DNA from 4 places in the Streptomyces clavifer genome. Region 2 is predicted to be linked to each of the others. Evidence: riboswitches for the same ligand, from Rfam matches in the RefSeq annotation. Region 2 holds a riboswitch; each other region holds the start of a gene.

Region 1 (4,204 bases), 150 kb from region 2:
TGATGGGCCTGATGCGCGCGGTGCCGCCGTCGCGGAGCACCACGTCCGCCTCCCAGTGATCGGGGTACGCATGATGCGGACTCTGCTCCGGCGTGGGCTCCATGGGCAAAGCCTACGGCCCGCCGCACCGGTAGCGGAGGGTTCGGTGCGCGGGCACGCTGAGGGAGCCGGCGCGGCGGTGGCCCGCAGGCCGGAGCCCGGGCACAGCAGTGCGCACTGCATGAGAGACTGGTCTAGACAACCTATTGATACGTGAAGGGCAGAACCATGGCTGAGCGCCGCGTCAACGTCGGTTGGGCCGAGGGCCTGCACGCCCGCCCCGCTTCCATCTTCGTCCGTGCCGCCACGGCCTCCGGCGTCCCGGTGACGATCTCCAGGGCCGACGGCACCCCGGTGAACGCCGCGTCGATGCTCGCGGTGCTCGGCCTGGGCGCGCAGGGTGGCGAGGAGATCGTGCTCGCGTCCGAGGCGGACGACTCCGAAGTCGCCCTGGACCGTCTGGCGAAGCTGGTCGCCGAGGGGCTCGACGAGCTCCCGGAGACCGTCTGATCCGACCGGCCCGCACCGGATCGATTTCTGCGGCGAAGCCGCGGCACCCCTCGGGGAGCCGCGGCTTTTCTGTTTCCGGAACGGGGCGGGAAGATCGCACGCCGACCGGAATTACGGCAGCATAAAGAAAGCCCTGCGTTAATTACCTTCTTTGTATACGGCGCAATTGTTAATGACGGACGCCCGCGATGTTTACGGCGTGTTGCGAAGTCCTCACCCGGGGCGGATCCGCCGCGTGCCCGGGGCGGTCCGTGCGGCGCAGCCGGTGTGCGGCCGTGGCACGCTCGGTGTGCAGGGTGGCGAGCGCCCTGGCCCGCTCCGCGTCACCACGCGCCACCGCGTCCACGAGAGCACCGTGCTCGGCCCAGGAGTCGGCGGGCCGGGCCGGCTGCTCGACCGCGTACATCCAGGCGATCTTGTGCCGGAGCTGGGTGAGCAGCGCGATGAGCGCGGGGCTTCCCGAAGCCTGGGCCAGCGTCTCGTGGAACCAGCCACCGAGAGAGCGCAGGTCCTCCCCCTCGCCGCGGCGCACCCTCTCCTGCCCCAGCCTGACCAGGCCTCGGAGCACCTTGAGGTGTGCCTCCGTGCGTCGCTGCGCGGCCCGGGCGGCACCGAGGGGCTCCAGGAGCATCCGTATCTCCAGCAGGTCGGCGGCCTCCTGTTCGGTGGGCTCGGCGACGCACGCCCCCGCGTGCCGACGGGTGACGACGAACCCCTCGGACTCCAGGGTGCGCAGCGCCTCGCGCACCGGGACGCGGGAGACGCCGTAGCGACGCGCGAGCACCTCCTCGGTGAGGCGGCTGCCACGCTCGAAGACACCGGAGACGATGTCGTCACGGATTGCCGTGCATACCGAATGCGCAGGAATGCGCATGTCCGAACCTCCGCCTTAATCCCCGCGCAACGCGGCCGATCGACGCCTGTTCTGTGACTCTATTGCAATCAGCCAGAATTTCCGAAGGCGGAGCGGAATCCATGCATATCTTCTGTCCTGAAAGCACTTCTGCTCAGCTTCGGCCCGTACCTTCTCCGGCAGCACGACGAAGGCCCCGGCGGTGCCGGGGCCTTCGTCGTCAGCGGAGTCGTGCGAGGCGGGTCAGACCTGGACTCCGTGGGCGCGGAGGTAGGCGACGGGGTCCATGTCGGAGCCGTACTCCGGCGTGGTCCTCGCCTCGAAGTGCAGGTGGGGTCCGGTGGAGTTGCCGGTCGAACCGGAGAGGCCGATCTGCTGGCCCGACGTGACGCTCTGGCCGACCGAGACCCCCATCGAGGACAGGTGGCCGTACTGGGTGTACGTGCCGTCCGCCATCCGGAGCACGATGTTGTTGCCGTACGCACCGCCCCAGCCCGCCTCGACGACCGTGCCGGCGCCGACCGCGACGACGGAACTGCCGGATGCGGCCCGGAAGTCCACGCCCGAGTGGCTGCCGGAGGACCAGAGGGCGCCGCCGGACTTGTAGCCGGTGGTCACCTGGGAGCCGGCGACCGGGAGGTGGAAGGCGTTCAGCCGGGCGCGCTCGGCGGCGCGGGCGGCGCGCGCCTCGGCCTCACGGGCCTCCTTGGCGCGGGCTTCGGCCTTGCGCTTCGCCTCGGCCTCGGCCTTCGCCCTGGCCTTGGCTTCCGCCTTAGCCTTCGCTTCGGCCTTGGCGGCGAGGTCGGCCTGGTGCTGCTGGGCCTTCGCCTGGGCGGCGATCTGGTCGGCGAGCGTGGAGTCGATCGCGACGGCCTGGGTCAGGCCGGTACTGCCCGCGGTGAGGGCCTCGGAGTCCGCGGCGAGGGCCGGGGAGGACACACCGCCGATGACACCGGTGGTGGCCAGGGCCGCGATGCCGGCGACCTGAGCGCTCCTGCGCGTCAGACGGCTCGGGGCACGGTGCTTCCCGGTGGCTCGGGTGAACGCCATGGAGGGGCTGATCCTTTCCTTCCTTCTCGCCTACCGGGTTAGCTGACGGGTTCGGAGCAGGAAGGTCTCCTACGGGCCCCTCCACCCCGTGCGAGGGCGCAGGCGTCCGATTCACCCCAGGGACTTCGTGGGTCCCCGGCTCCCCAGGCTCGCGCCTGACGGGGACTCGGCGATGGCTGTCCGGCGCCGCGGACGCGGCATATGTCTGGCGGACAGCCGGGCCGACGCTAGGCCGGGCGCCTTTCCGGCGCCAAACGGATCAGGTCTTTTGTCGCACATCCCACAGGGCATACCGCAACTCTCCCCCCAAAGGGGGCAAAAGGGAGGACCCCGGCGAGAACGCTCTCGCCGGGGTCCGTACCGCCCTGACACGTCAGCCGCTGACGACCGACACCTCTCCGATACCCAGCGCCCTGACGGGCTCCGCGATCTGGGCGGCGTCCCCGACGAGGACGGTGACCAGACGGTCGACCGGGAAGGCGTTGACCACCGCTGCGGTCGCCTCCACCGTGCCGGTCTCGGCCAGGCGGGCGTAGAGCTGGGCCTGGTAGTCGTCCGGGAGGTGCTGCTCCACCTGGTCGGCCAGGGTCCCTGCGACGGAGGCCGCCGTCTCGAACTTCAGCGGAGCCACACCCACGAGGTTCTGCACCGCCGTCTCGCGCTCGGCGTCCGTGAGCCCTTCGGCCGCCAGTGTGCGCAGGACCTTCCAGAGGTCTTCCAGCGCGGGCCCGGTGGACTCCGTGTCCACGGAACCGCTGATGGCGAGCATCGCGGCACCGGTCGCCCCGGAGGAGGATCCGGGTGCCGTGGAGCGCAGGACCTGCCCGAAGGCGCGGACCCCGTAGGTGTAGCCCTTCTCCTCCCGCAGCACGCGGTCCAGTCGGGAGGTGAGCGTGCCTCCCAGGCAGTACGTGCCGAGGACCTGGGCGGGCCAGACGCTGTCGTGCCGGTCGGCGCCGATGCGGCCGATCAGCAGTTGGGTCTGCACGGCCCCGGGGCGGTCGACGACGACCACGCGGCCGGTGTCGTCCGCGGTGATCGGCGGTACCGGGCGGGACACCCCGGCGTTGCCCGACCAGTCGCCGACCGTGTCGGCCAGCAGCGCGTCCAGGTCGACCCCGGTGAGGTCACCGACGATCACGGCCGTCGCGGTGGACGGGCGGATGTGGGCGTCGTAGAACGCGCGCACGGCCGCCGCGTCGATCCGGCGCACCGTCTCCTCGGTTCCCTGACGCGGGCGCGACATGCGCGCCGTCGTGGGGAAGAGCTCCTTGGAGAGCTGCTTGGCGGCGCGGCGGGCCGGGTTGGCCTGCTCGTGCGGGATCTCGTCGAGACGGTTGCCGACCAGGCGCTCCACCTCGCTCTCGGAGAAGGCGGGCGCCCGCAGCGCCTCGGCGACCAGGCCGAGCGCCTTGGCGAGCCGGGAGACCGGGACCTCCAGGGAGACACGGACCCCCGGGTGGTCGGCGGACGCGTCGAGGGTGGCGCCGCAGCGCTCCAGCTCGGCGGCGAACTCCTCCGCGGAGCGCTTGTCCGTACCCTCGGACAGCGCACGCGCCATGATCGTGGCCACGCCGTCCAGGCCCTCGGGCTCGGCGTCCAGGGGCGCGTCCAGGAAGATCTCCACGGCGACGACCTGCTGGCCGGGGCGGTGGCACCGCAGCACGGTCAGGCCGTTGGGCAGGGCTCCCCGCTCGGGTGCGGGAAAGGCCCAGGGCCTGGCCTCGCCTGCGGTCGGCTGCGGGTGGTACT
Region 2 (4,204 bases):
GGTCAGCGGTTCCGCGCGAAGGGCGGTGTAGTAGAGGGAGACGCTCATGCCGTGAGCGTAGGACAAGGGTCCGACAGTGCCGGTTCACCGCGTTCCGCGTGGGCCGCGGGGCGGTCCCGTGCCGGTCCGGGGCGCGGCGCCGACGGGGAGGGTCAGGTGCGGTCGATGTGCACGCTGGTCGACTTCACACGGGCCGTCGCCTGCATGCCGACCTCGAGGCCCAGCTCCTCCACCGCCTCCCGGGTCAGGAGCGAGACGAGCCGGTGCGGGCCCGCCTGGATCTCGACCTGGGCCGCGACATCGCCCAGTTTCACGGCGGTGACGATGCCCGGGAACGCGTTGCGCGCGGAGGTGTACGAGACCTCCTCCTCGCCGGTGCCCGCCTGGGCCACCTCGACGGAGAACGCGGCCAGGTCGCGCCCGTCGACCAGCCGGCGTCCGCCCTCGTCGCGATGGGTGGCGACCCGGCCGGCGTCGGCCCAGCGGCGGGCGGTGTCGGGGCTGACGCCGAGGAGTCGAGCCGCCTGCCCGATCGTGTAGGACTGCATGTGCCACACCCTAGGCGCCGAGGGTCCGGCCCCGCGGATCGGCCGCCCGTCGGCCGCACGAGTGGTCCTGGCACGGGTCCGTCCGGCGGGACCCCGCCTGGCCCGGTCGTACGGAGCGGCCGTACGCCTGCTCCCGGACCCCACCGCGCTGCGCGTCCCGGGCCGGCCGGTGTGATGTTCGCAGCCCGCCGTTCGCTGGGCCTGTGGGAGGAACGGGTCCTCCCACAGGACAGGCGGGGAGTCGCAGATGTGGGGACGGAGCGTGAGCGTCCGGAGCCCGGCGCACGGACGCGCGTTACGAGGCGTACGCGTGCGGGGGGCCGGCCGGTGACCGGATGGCCCATCGAGGCGCTGGAGCGCCTGCTGCCGACGACGTACGGCATCGACGAGCAGGTCGACTGGGCCGTGGCCGAGGCACGGTGGGGCGCCTGTTTCCCCGCCGACTACAAGGCCTTCATGAGTGCCTACGGGGAGGGGTCCGTGGACGACGTGATCGTCGTGCACCGGCCGATGCCCGCGGACACGCCGGACGGGTGCCACGCCGCGGATGCCATGGCCGACGGGACCGGTGCCGTCCGCGAGGTGTGGCGCGTGGAGGCCGACGAGATATGGGCCGATCCGGCGGGACCCGACATGGTGCTCGACCCCGGCGCGCTGCTCGCCTGGGGTACGACCACCGAGGCGGACATCCTGTGCTGGCTGACGACGGACGAGGACCCCGACCGCTGGCCCGTGGTGGTCTGCGGCCGTCACACCGTGCCGACGTTCGCGCTGTACCGGTTCGGTATGGCCGAGTTCCTCCGCAGGCTGCTGGCCGGCTGCTTCGATTCCGTACCCCTCAGCGTGGAGGGGGTGATGGCCCGTCGGTCGCACGCCTTCGTGAGCCGGGCCGTTCAGCGGGCCCGCCGCCGCGCGGGCCTCGACCCCTGGACCGGGGAACCGCAGGGCAGCTGAGCGGGCGGCGCGGAGTGTTCGGTGCGGTGGGCGGTCCCGGGGGCCGTCGCGGCGTACGGGGGCGGGGTGCGGGTCCTGGGGACCCGGTAGGGGCGGCTTCCCCCAGCAGGGCCCGGTGAGGTTCGTACCGGGCCGGGCAGGGCCGGTGGGGTGCGCGCAGGGTCAGTGCTGCGTCCAGGTGAGCTTGTCACCGCCCACCTACCGCACCGCGTCGGGGTCGTCGAGGTCGTGGACCGTGATGCCGGCGGCCTGCGCGGCGTACAGCACGTCCGTCATCGAGGTCACCCTGCCGACCATCTCCCCGTCGGCCTCCAGGATCCGGAAGGGCGGATCGCCGGGCTGTACGGGCAGAACGGTGAGCCTCGGATGTGTGGGGCCGGGGTGCGCCCTGTCGGTCATGCGCTGATCGGTTCCACGCGTGCTCCTCCGGTACGCCCGGAACCCTCCGCGTGAGCCGTATGCCCGGTTTAGGATGCTATATGCAATTCATCCAGTAATTCATATAGGGCTATTTCGTGCGACCCGTGGAGCTTCGGAAGGGTGCAAATCACCCTTTTCGGTCTTGGTGACCAGGGTCACCCCACCGCCTCCCGGACGCATCGACATGTCGACCGGTTCCCTTGTGCGCCAACAAGGTTGGCACCCCGGCTGTGGGCTTGCTTACATGAATTCACTTGGATCGATCTTGCAAGTGAATTGTGATCACCAATTCCGGGCTTGTTCCTTTCGCTATTTCTCGCCTACGGTCACCCTCACTCCGGATGGAACGCCGAATCCTGCCGCCGTCCGGGAACCCGACCACATCTCGTACGGCAGGAGCGGGGGACCCAGGTAAGCGCCGATCCGGTATCCGGAGCGGCTCGGGGTGAAGTCGCATTCGTATGCGACCGGGCATCTCCAGCCCGAACCCGACAGCTCACTTCGCAGGCGGCGGAGAGGAAATCACCATGCCCGAAATGGGTAAGCACCTTCGTTTCAGGACCAGTTCGCTGACCCGCGGCATCATCGCCGTGAGCACGGGTGGAGCCGCTCTGGCCCTTCCCGTGATCGGCGCGACCGGAGCCTTCGCGGCGCCGGCGCAGCCGGTCGCCGTCGAAAAGGCGGCCACGTCGACTGCCGTGTCCGGCAAGGCGATTGCCGCACAGAAGTCGACGCCCGTCACCTATTCCGTGATCATTGGCGATTCCCTTTCCAAGATCGCGCGTGAGCATTCCGTCGACGGCGGCTGGAAGGCGCTGTACGACGACAACCGAAAGGCCGTCGGCGCAAACCCCGACCTCATTCACGCCGGTCTGAAGCTGACGATCGGCGCGAAGGCGGCGGACAAGGCCGGAACGGCGGACAAGGCCGAATCCAAGGCGTCCGGCTCCGCCGACCGTGCGGAGCAGAGCGCCGACCGTGCCGACCGCTCGGACCGTACGGACACCGCGCTCGCCGCGCAGGGCGCACCCGCGGCAGCGCCTGCCGCCGCTCCCGCCGCCGAGCCGGCCGCGTACACCGACGACCTCGACGGCTGGATCAAGGAGTCGCTGGCGGTCATGGCCGAACACGGCATCCCCGGCAGCTACGACGGGATCCACCGCAACATCATGCGTGAGTCCTCGGGCAACCCGATGGCCATCAACAACTGGGACTCGAACGCCGCCGCCGGCATCCCGTCCAAGGGCCTGCTGCAGGTCATCGACCCGACCTTCCAGGCCTACCACGTGCCCGGCACGTCGACGGACAGCTACGACCCGGTCGCCAACATCACGGCCGCGTGCAACTACGCCGCCGACCGGTACGGCTCGATCGACAACGTGTTCGGCGCCTACTGAGGCCTGACCGTGTGACAGCAGTGCACGGCCGACGGGTGGTGCGGGTTCGCGAGAGCCCGCACCACCCGTCTTTCCGTGCGGGGCCGCGCCCCGGAGCGGTGGTGTCCAGGCGCCGACGTGCGGCACGAGCGTGCCGCGGGTGCGGTCCGACCCGCTGCGGCGACGGGCATCCGCCGCCTTCTCCGGAGGGAAGACCTCCACGACCTCCACCGTCATGGGCCCACGTGCGGATGCCGGCGTTCACGCCCGGGCCGTTGGCCGGGACCGCCCTCGCCGTCCTCGGCGAGGCCCGCTCCGCCGGACGGCGGACCAGCCCCCGCGATCGGGTGGATGACCGGCCGCGCGCCGGGTGCCCGCGCCGGTCGGCCCCGGCGCGAAGCCGCCGCGTACCGGTGACTTCCGCGGCCGTTGCGCCCCGTCGGACCCCTGGCGACTGGTCACGTACAGGTTCGTCGACCATACTGCCCGCCGTGGAGCAGCGTATAGATTCCAACACGAAACCCGAGTTCGCCGCGGGCACGGACCCGGCGTACATCCCCGGCCTGACGGCCCCTGCCCCCGCGCGGACGGAGGGGGAAGCGGAGAAGGCGCCGGAAGGGCCCGAGGCGCCCGGTGCGTCCGGTGCGTCCGCCGAGGACGAAGCGACGGCTGTCGCCGAAGGGGCCGAGACGGCGGACGCGTCCCCGGACGCCGTGCGGGACGCCACCCCGGAGGCGAGTGAGGACGCTGACGAGGGGGGCGGCGCCCCGGCCGAGGGGCCCGTCTTCGCCGTCAGCGACCGGCGCGGATCCATCACGGTGGACCGGGACGGCGTCCGGTTCACGCTGGACGACCAGGAGGCTGAGTTCGACTGGGCCGAGATCGGCGCGGTCGAGGTCAAGACCG
Region 3 (4,204 bases), 1.8 Mb from region 2:
TCCGCAGCCGTGAGCGGACCGGGCAGGAGTGCACAGGTGGGGAAGCGGGACAGTCGGCGGGGCGGAGCCGGCGAGGGCGTCGGGGCCCGGCGGTTCGTGCGTGCGCTGCCCACCCTGATGATCGGGGTCGGGATCGTCTTCGACCTCGTGACCCCGACCGCCGTCACGGCCGTTCCGCTCTTCGCGGCGGCCCCACTGATCGCCGCCCCGTTCTTCTCGCTGGCGAGCACCGTCCGTACGGGGGTGGCCGCGACCCTCGCCGTCCTCGCGATCCGGCTCTCGGACGGCCTGATCACCAAGGTCGTACCGCTCACCGATCTGCTCACCCTGATCACCGTCTCCGCACTCGCCCTGGTCATCAACGGTGTCGTACGCCGCAGCAACGAGCAGCTCGCCTCGGCCCGGGCCGTCGCGGAGACCGCGATGCGCGCGGTGCTGCCGACACCGGACGACCGGATCGGCGGACTGCTGGTCGCGGCGCGGTACGAGGCCGCGCAGGCGGACGAGTTCGTCGGCGGCGACCTGTTCGCCGTCGCGGACACCCCGCACGGCGTGCGGCTGGTCGTCGGGGACGTGCGGGGCAAGGGGCTGGACGCCGTGGAGGCGGTGGCCGTGGTGATCGGTGCCTTCCGTGAGGCGGCCGAGCAGGAGCTGTCGCTGGAGGGCGTGGCACAGCGGCTGGAGCGGGCGCTGGCGCGGGAGGGGAGCCGACGCGGCGGGCTCGACTCCATGGAGGGGTTCGTCACCGTCGTGCTCGCCGAGATCCCCGTGGGCGCGGGTGCGGTGCGGATCGTGAACCGCGGTCACCCCGAGCCGATCCTGCTGCACGCCGACGGGGCGCTGGAGGTGCTGGCGCCGACCGCACCCGCGCTGCCGATCGGGATGGACCTGGGGGTGTGGCCGGACCGGTCGGACGAGTGGGAGCTGCCGGCGGGGGCCACGCTCCTGGCGTTCACGGACGGCCTCTCCGAGGCGCGGGACGCGGACGGGGTCTTCTACGATCCGGCCGCCCGGCTGCGCGGCCGGATCTTCCCGGGACCCGAGGAGCTGCTCTCCGCGCTCACCGACGACGTACGGCTGCACACCGGTGGACGCGCGACGGACGACCTGGCGCTGCTCGCGGTGGGCCGGCCCGCGCGGGGGCAGCCGCAGCGGCGCACGACGGTGAAGATCGTGGGGAGGGGCAGTGAATGACCCTTTACCACCGTCCGTAGTCGAAAGGTACCGCTCCGCATAACATTTGACTAACCGTCAGAAATTCGTGTCCGGAGTGGGAATACTCAACTCGACCGTTTACGACCGTTTTCCACCCTGAAGTCCCGGCCAGAGTGCTGAACGATCAATCGGAACAGCTTGGAATCGGGCCCCGGTGTCTATTAACGTTCGATAACGCAGCGCGGTTGTCCCAGTCGTCGCCAGAGGCGACACCGTGCGCGAGCGCCGAATTCCGCAAGGGAACCGGGGAACCACCTACATGGGGTGAATCGGGCACCTGTGTCTCGTGAGAGACGAAGGGGCCCGTAGGAGACCTTCCTGCTCCGAACCCGTCAGCTAACCCGGTAGGCGAGAAGGAAGGAAAGGAGTGCGCCCACGTGGCGTCCAATCAGCCTGCCCCCGAGGCCCCGTCACCCTTCAGGACCGGCATGGCCGGTGACGAGGAGCGGACGTGGGAGGAATGGAATCCCACCGAGGAGTCCATCCGTCCCGTGCGCGGCAGGCACCGCGTAGCCAAGCAGCGCGGTCTCGCCCGTAGCTCCACCGTCCTCGGCGTCGGCGTCATCGCGGCCGTCGGCGCGGGTGGCATGGCCACGGCGCAGAGCAAACCGCCGGTCTCCATCTCCCTTCCCGATTCCATCGCGGACAGTCTTCCCGACGCCAAGTCCCTTCCCGGCGTGAGCGCTTTCATGTCCGGCGGCTCCGAAGCGGACACCGGGACGACCACCCAGGCCGCCCCGCTCACCACCGCCGGCATCACGTCCGCCGAGGCCGAGCAGGGTGCCACCGACGCCGGTGAGGCGCTGCGCGCCCGCATCCTCCAGCAGGCCGAGCAGCAGCAGGCCGGAGCCGCGGCCGAGGCCAGGGCCGCCGAGGAGAAGGCCGCCGCCGAGCAGGCCGCTGCGCAGGCCACGAAGCAGCAGAGCAACGCCGAGGTCGAGGCCGCCGCGAAGAAGAAGGCGGCGGAGAAGAAGGCCGCGGAGAAGGCTGAGGCCGAGCGCCTCGCCAAGCTCGCCGCCAGCTACGCCGTCCCGACGTCCTCCTACACGATCACCTCGACCTTCGGCCAGGCCGGTTCGCTGTGGTCCTCCGGCTACCACACCGGGCTGGACTTCGCGGCTCCGACCGGCACCCCGGTCAAGGCCGTGCACAGCGGCACGGTGAAGTCGGCCGGCTACTCCGGTTCGTACGGCTACCGCACGGTCCTGGTGCTCGACGACGGCACGGAGATCTGGTACTGCCACCAGTCCTCGATGGACGTCACCGCCGGCCAGAAGGTCAGCACGGGCGACACCATCGGCCGTGTGGGCGCCACCGGGAACGTCACCGGCCCCCACCTCCACCTGGAGATCCACACCCCGGACGGCACGGGCGTCGACCCGTTGAGCTGGCTCCGCGGCAAGGGCCTGACGATCTGAGCCCCGCGCCCCACGGCGCACCCGCACCCCGGCGGCCCTGACGCACACCCCCCGACGTCAGGGCCGTCGGCCTGCGGCACGCGGGCCCGCCCGGGGTGCGGAGCGGCTCGGCGGAATAGCGTCCTCCGTGGACCGGTTGGCCCCGGGGATGCGGAATAGCGTCCTCCGCAGACCGGTTGGCCCCGGGTATGACGAGTCTGCGCCCGCTCGGTTCTTCGAGCCTCCAGGTATTCCCCCTCGCCCTCGGCGGCAACGTCTTCGGCTGGACGGCGGACGAGGACCAATCCTTCGCCGTCCTCGACGCGTACGCCGCGGTGGGCGGCAACTTCATCGACACCGCCGACGCCTACTCCTCCTGGGCCCCGGGCAACGAGGGCGGTGAGTCGGAGACGATCATCGGCAGGTGGATGGCGGCCCGCGCCAACCGCGACGACATCGTCGTCGCCACCAAGGCCGGCGCCCACCCCGCGTACAAGGGACTCTCCGCCGCCACCGTCAAGGCTGCCGCCGAGGCGTCGCTGCGCCGGCTCGGCACCGACCACATCGACCTCTTCTACACGCACTTCGACGACGAGAGCGTCCCCGTCGAGGAGATCGTCACCGCGCTCGACCACCTGGTGAAGGCGGGCACCGTGCGGGAGATCGCCGCCTCCAACATCAGCCCCGCGCGACTCCGAGCCTCCCTGGACTTCTCCGAGCGCGAGGGGCTGGCCCGCTACACCGCCCTGCAGCCCCGCTACAACCTCGTCTCGCGCGACACCTACGAGGGCGCGCTCCTGGACACGGCCGCCGGCGCGGGGCTCGCAGCCGTTCCCTATTCCGGCCTCGCCTCGGGTTTCCTCACCGGCAAGTACCGGCCGGGCACGGAGGTCGACAGCGTGCGGGCCGGGAGCGCGGGCCGGCATCTGGAATCGGAGCGCGGCGGCACGGTGCTCGCGGCGCTCGACAAGGTCGCCCGGGAGCACGACGCGGAGATCGCCACGGTCGCACTGGCATGGCTGGCCGCCCGGCCGACCGTCGCCGCACCGATCGCCTCCGCCCGTACGGTCGGACAGCTGCCCGCGCTGGTGGCCCTGGCCGACCTGAGGCTGACCGAGGAGCAGCTGGCGGAGCTCACCGACGCGTCCGCCTGACACCGGGGAGCGCTGCGGCTGCCCAGGGAGACGCCGATGTGGCTTCACCCCGGCGGTAAGGGCCCGGTGTTGACGCCGGCGGACTGCCCGGGTGGTGGCGGACTGCCCGGGTGGTGGCGGCACCGTGGTGACGCCGGTCCGCTACCCGGGCGGTACCGGCCCGTGGCCCGTGCCCGGCTGCCGCGCGACCGGCTGGAGATACGGGTTGTAGCCGCCGTAGTGCCGGTGCGGCGCGGGGACCTGGTGCTGCGGATACGGCGCGCCGTGCGGCCGGCGGGGGTACGGCGGCGGCACGCGGTGGGCGCGGGCGCGTCCCGTCGCACGGGCCGCGTACGTCAGGGCCGGCCCGGCGATGTCCCGGCGCTGCCACAGGTGGTGCAGCAGCTCCTGCTCCCGGTGGGCGAAGTCCGGGCCGGCCCCGTCGCGGCGGGCCCGGTG
Region 4 (4,204 bases), 920 kb from region 2:
GGCCCGCAGCTCCGCGACCGCCTCGACGTCATCGGCCCGTGCGGCGCGCAGCTCCCACTCCGGTACTCCCGGCGGACCGGTCCGTTCCGAGGCGGCCGCCGCCGGGAGCCGGGCGGTCGTCCGGGAACTCACAGCGGCAGCAGGTCGGGGCGCTTGGCTTCGACGTGGTCGCCGGAGGACTCGCCGCGCAGGCGTCGTCCGATCCACGGGACCAGGTACTCACGTGCCCAGTGGATGTCGTCGCGCCGCACTTCGAGCGTCCCGCGCTGGGCCTGCGGCGGCCACATCTGGTCGGGGTCGGCCGGCACGTCGAGTCCCAGGACCTGGGCGGCGCGCAGCGCGACCCGGGTGTGGCCCTCGGGCGAGAGATGCAGCCGGTCGTTGTCCCAGGCGCGCCTGTCCTGCACGGACCGCAGCGACCACAGGTCCAGGACCGGGCAGTCGTAGCGGTCGGCGATGGAGCGGACATGGGCGGTGTACGTGGCGATCTTGCCGCGCAGGTGACGGAGCACCGGCACATGCCGCGTGTCGAAGCCGGTGGTGACCATGACGGTGCCGACGGACTGCGTCAGATCGGCGACCGCGCGCTCGAAGCGTTCGGCCACGTCGTCCGGATCGGAGCCGGGCCGGATGATGTCGTTGCCGCCCGCGCAGAAGGTCACCAGATCCGGTGCCAGTTCCCTGGCGCGGGGGACCTGTTCCTCGACTATCTGGTCGAGGAGCCGTCCGCGTACGGCGAGGTTGGCGTACCGGAAGTTCCCGTGCGGGCCTTCGGGGACCCCGGGAACCAGGAGCTGGTCCGCGAGGAGAACCGCGAAGCGGTCCGCCCAGCCGAGGAGCCGCCCATCCGGACCCAGGTCCCCGACACCCTCGGTAAAACTGTCGCCGATCGCCGCGTACGACCCGATGATGCCTCGTTGTGTGTTTCTCGAATCGTCTGCCACAAGTGCATATCCTGCACCTTTGAATGTGACCTACGCGACCGTAATGGGGGGTTGACGGGTGGTGAGAAAGACCACCCGGTCAGGTTTTGGTAAAGCCGGAATAAGAAGAGGGGCGGTGCGCCGCCGCGCACCGCCCCTCTTCCCGGCGAACTGTCGAACTTTCGGGCCGACCGACGGCCGTGTCCCATGGAGGCCTTCACATGAAGACGCCCACATCGGGATGCTCATATCGAGACGTCACCCGAGGGCTTTCAGCTGGAGAGCCTCGCGGGAAGACGCCCGCCCGGAGACGCCCCTCAGATGGAGACGCCGTGCGCGCGCAGGTAGGCGACCGGGTCGACGTCCGAGCCGTAGCTCGGGCCGGTGCGGACCTCGAAGTGGAGGTGCGGGCCGGTGGAGTTGCCGGTGGAGCCGGAGAGGCCGATCTGCTGGCCGCCGGTGACGGTCTGGCCGGCGGAGACGTCGAGCGACGACAGGTGGGCGTACTGGGAGTACATCCCGTCGCTGTGCTGGATGACGACCTCGTTGCCGTACGAACCGCTCCAGCCGGCCGAGACCACGGTGCCCGGGCCGATGGACCGGACGCTCGTGCCGGAGGCGGCCTGGAAGTCGGAGCCCGTGTGGTAGCCGCTGGACCAGCTGGCGCCGGAGGCGCGGTACTGGGTGGTGACGTTGGCGTCGGCGACCGGGGAGGTCCAGCCGGAGCTGTTGCTCTCGGAAGCGGCGGAGGAGTCGGACGCGTTGGTGGCCGTCGTCTTCTTCTCGACCGGAGCGGCCGCCTCGGGGGTGGCCTCCGCCTTCGAGGGGGCGGCCTCGGACGGCGCGGCCTTGGGCGCGGACTGCACCGCCGGGCCGGACGCCTTGGCGCCGAGGGTCAGCTTCATGCCCGGGAGGATCAGGCTCGGGTTGTCGCCGACGACGTCCCGGTTGTCCTTGTACAGCTTCTCCCAGCCGCCCTTGAGCTTCTGGTCGGCCGCGATCTTCGACAGGTAGTCGCCCGAGACCACGGAGTAGGTCTTGGGCGCGCTCTGCTTCTTCGCCACCGAGGCGGCGGGCGCGCTGTGCGCCGCAGCCGCGGCCGCCGGCTTGGCGGCGGGAGCGGCCTGCTCCGCCGCGTGCGCACCGGTGGCGCCGATCAGCGGAAGGGCGAGAACGGCGCCGCCGGTCCCTGCGGCGAGGACGCCACGGGAGATCGGGCCGGTCTTCGTACGACGGTGCTTACCCTTTGCGGGCATGGGGATGTCCTCTCCGGCGCCTGCGAGGTGAGCTGTCGGGTTCGGGCTGGAGATGCCCGGCCGCGCTGGACGCGACTTGACCCCGAGCCGTCCCGGATCCCTCCGGTCGGCGGCTTGCCTGGTTCCCCCGCTCCTGCCACACGTAGGTCGGTGCGGATTCCGGGCGGCGGCAGGATTAGGCGTTCCGTCCGGATTGACCGTGACCGTAGGCGAGCCGGGACGCCGGGAACAAGCCGCCGGTTGCGGACCGGAATCCGCCCCTCCTTTCCCGTCCGGAATTCCGGTCACACTCCGTGGATTACGGATCTTGGCTTTCCGCGCGGCGTCCGGAATACCCGCCCGTGGTTCCGCCACACACCGTCACGGATATGATCCCGCTCACCTGCCGCCGCCCATCTCCCGCACAAGCGGGGCATGTTCTGCTAAATACACCAATACGGACATGGCGCGATTTCTCTTCCTTTCGGACCGGGCCGAAAACGGGGCGAAGACCGAGACGGTTGCCCGATGAATCCATGTCGTATCGTCGCGAGCGTGCCCTCGTCGGCGAGAGGCGCCGACGCCAGACACTTCAGGAGTCCTTGTGACGCAGCTGCCAGAGGTTCCGCCGACCGACACCGAGCTGACCGGTGTCCGCAACTTCCGCGACGTGGGCGGGCTCCCGACCGTGGACGGCCGGAAGGTGCGGCACGGGCGCCTCTACCGCAGCGGGCACCTGGCGCACGCCACCGAGGCCGATGCCGCGTTCCTCGCCGGCCTCGGGCTGCACACGGTCTTCGACTTCCGCAACGCGGCGGACCACAAGCTCGACGGCCTCGACGTGGAGCTGCCCGGCGTCCGCAACGTCAGCATCCCGCTCTCCGACCCCGCCGACGGCGCCGAGTTCTGGCGGCTCGTGCGTGACGGGAACATCCAGCAACTGCGCTCGATCCTCGCCGACGGCAGGGGCAGCGACCGCATGATCGCCTCGTACCGGTCCATCATCACGGACCGCACGGCCGAGCACAGCAGGGTGCTGCACGCGCTGGCCGAGGACAGCGTTCCCGCGCTGATGCACTGCGCGGCGGGCAAGGACCGGGCCGGCCTGTCGATCGCGGTCTCGCTGCTGGCGGTCGGGGTCGAGAAGGAGGCCATCGAGGCCGACTACCTGAAGTCCAACGACGCGCACCGCCGCTACAAGGTGCGGCGCAGCGACACCTCGTCGGCGGGGATGTCCGACGAGGTGATGGAGCTGCTCAATCCGCTCTTCGGCGCGCACCCCGACTACCTCGCCGCCGCGTTCACCGCGATCGAGGAGACCTGGGGCGGCACGGAGCGCTACCTCACCGAGGGCCTGAAGCTGACGCCCGCCACCCGCGAGCGTCTGCGCGAGCGCCTCGTCGAGGACGCGTAGGGCCGAGGCGCCGGCGAGCCGGCCCCACCTCCACCGTGAGCGGCAGACCCTCCCCCGCCACGTCCGGCGGGTCAGCTCTTGCCCGCCACGGTGAACAGGACGTAGAGGAACGCCGCGATGACGTGCCCGGCCACCAGGTACGCGAAGAGCCGGATGACCACACCGCGGGGCATCTTCCGCTCCTGCGTGTCCGTGCCTTTCTGCCTGCGGGGCGTGAGCGGGTCGTAGTCTGCTGAATCGGACATGACAGTCCTCTCTTTCGACCGCTCGGGCCGAGGGGAACGAAGGATCTGAGGGGTATCGGGACGGGCGGGGTTCACACCCGGTGGACCTCGCCGCCCAGGCACAGCTCGGCTGCGGGACTCTGCAGCAGTGTGTGGACGAAGAGCAGCCGCACGCCTCCCCGGTCGAGGGCGGCGATCCGGTGCGGGGTGAGCGAGTCGAAGTGCGCGCTGTCACCGGGCCCGAGGTCGTGCACGGTCTCCCCCAGGGTCACCCGCAACCGCCCGTCGAGGACGTACAGCCATTCCTCGCCGGGATGGACGCGTACGAGATCACTCTGTGCCCCGTACGGGACGCTGACGCGCAGCGCCTGCATGGCACGGCCCGAGGCGCCGGCCTGGTGGTACAGC

The links. Region 2 has a riboswitch for cyclic di-AMP ahead of OG927_RS25280 (transglycosylase SLT domain-containing protein). Riboswitches for the same ligand answer to the same signal wherever they lie in the genome.
Region 1: another riboswitch for cyclic di-AMP. It lies ahead of OG927_RS24785 (M23 family metallopeptidase); the one in region 2 lies ahead of OG927_RS25280 (transglycosylase SLT domain-containing protein).
Region 3: another riboswitch for cyclic di-AMP. It lies ahead of OG927_RS17410 (M23 family metallopeptidase); the one in region 2 lies ahead of OG927_RS25280 (transglycosylase SLT domain-containing protein).
Region 4: another riboswitch for cyclic di-AMP. It lies ahead of OG927_RS29225 (M23 family metallopeptidase); the one in region 2 lies ahead of OG927_RS25280 (transglycosylase SLT domain-containing protein).

The regions. Positions count from the first base shown of each region.
Region 1 is NZ_CP107793.1:5,646,295-5,650,498, reverse strand. It holds gene OG927_RS24800 (bifunctional acetate--CoA ligase family protein/GNAT family N-acetyltransferase) at 1-103, opposite strand, end outside; gene OG927_RS24795 (HPr family phosphocarrier protein) at 268-549, shown strand; gene OG927_RS24790 (GntR family transcriptional regulator) at 719-1,423, opposite strand; gene OG927_RS24785 (M23 family metallopeptidase) at 1,646-2,452, opposite strand; cyclic di-AMP (ydaO/yuaA leader) riboswitch at 2,466-2,634, opposite strand; gene OG927_RS24780 (M16 family metallopeptidase) at 2,826-4,204, opposite strand, start outside.
Region 2 is NZ_CP107793.1:5,797,188-5,801,391, forward strand. It holds gene OG927_RS25260 (hypothetical protein) at 1-48, opposite strand, end outside; gene OG927_RS25265 (TOBE domain-containing protein) at 153-548, opposite strand; gene OG927_RS25270 (SMI1/KNR4 family protein) at 876-1,502, shown strand; gene OG927_RS25275 (hypothetical protein) at 1,701-1,901, opposite strand; cyclic di-AMP (ydaO/yuaA leader) riboswitch at 2,260-2,447, shown strand; gene OG927_RS25280 (transglycosylase SLT domain-containing protein) at 2,450-3,319, shown strand; gene OG927_RS25285 (hypothetical protein) at 3,790-4,204, shown strand, end outside.
Region 3 is NZ_CP107793.1:4,019,198-4,023,401, forward strand. It holds gene OG927_RS17405 (PP2C family protein-serine/threonine phosphatase) at 37-1,194, shown strand; cyclic di-AMP (ydaO/yuaA leader) riboswitch at 1,429-1,581, shown strand; gene OG927_RS17410 (M23 family metallopeptidase) at 1,593-2,633, shown strand; gene OG927_RS17415 (aldo/keto reductase) at 2,822-3,766, shown strand; gene OG927_RS17420 (PrsW family intramembrane metalloprotease) at 3,908-4,204, opposite strand, start outside.
Region 4 is NZ_CP107793.1:6,715,928-6,720,131, reverse strand. It holds gene OG927_RS29235 (GNAT family N-acetyltransferase) at 1-51, opposite strand, end outside; gene OG927_RS29230 (SGNH/GDSL hydrolase family protein) at 129-944, opposite strand; gene OG927_RS29225 (M23 family metallopeptidase) at 1,241-2,179, opposite strand; cyclic di-AMP (ydaO/yuaA leader) riboswitch at 2,184-2,338, opposite strand; gene OG927_RS29220 (tyrosine-protein phosphatase) at 2,763-3,572, shown strand; gene OG927_RS29215 (DUF6126 family protein) at 3,644-3,817, opposite strand; gene OG927_RS29210 (helix-turn-helix domain-containing protein) at 3,889-4,204, opposite strand, start outside.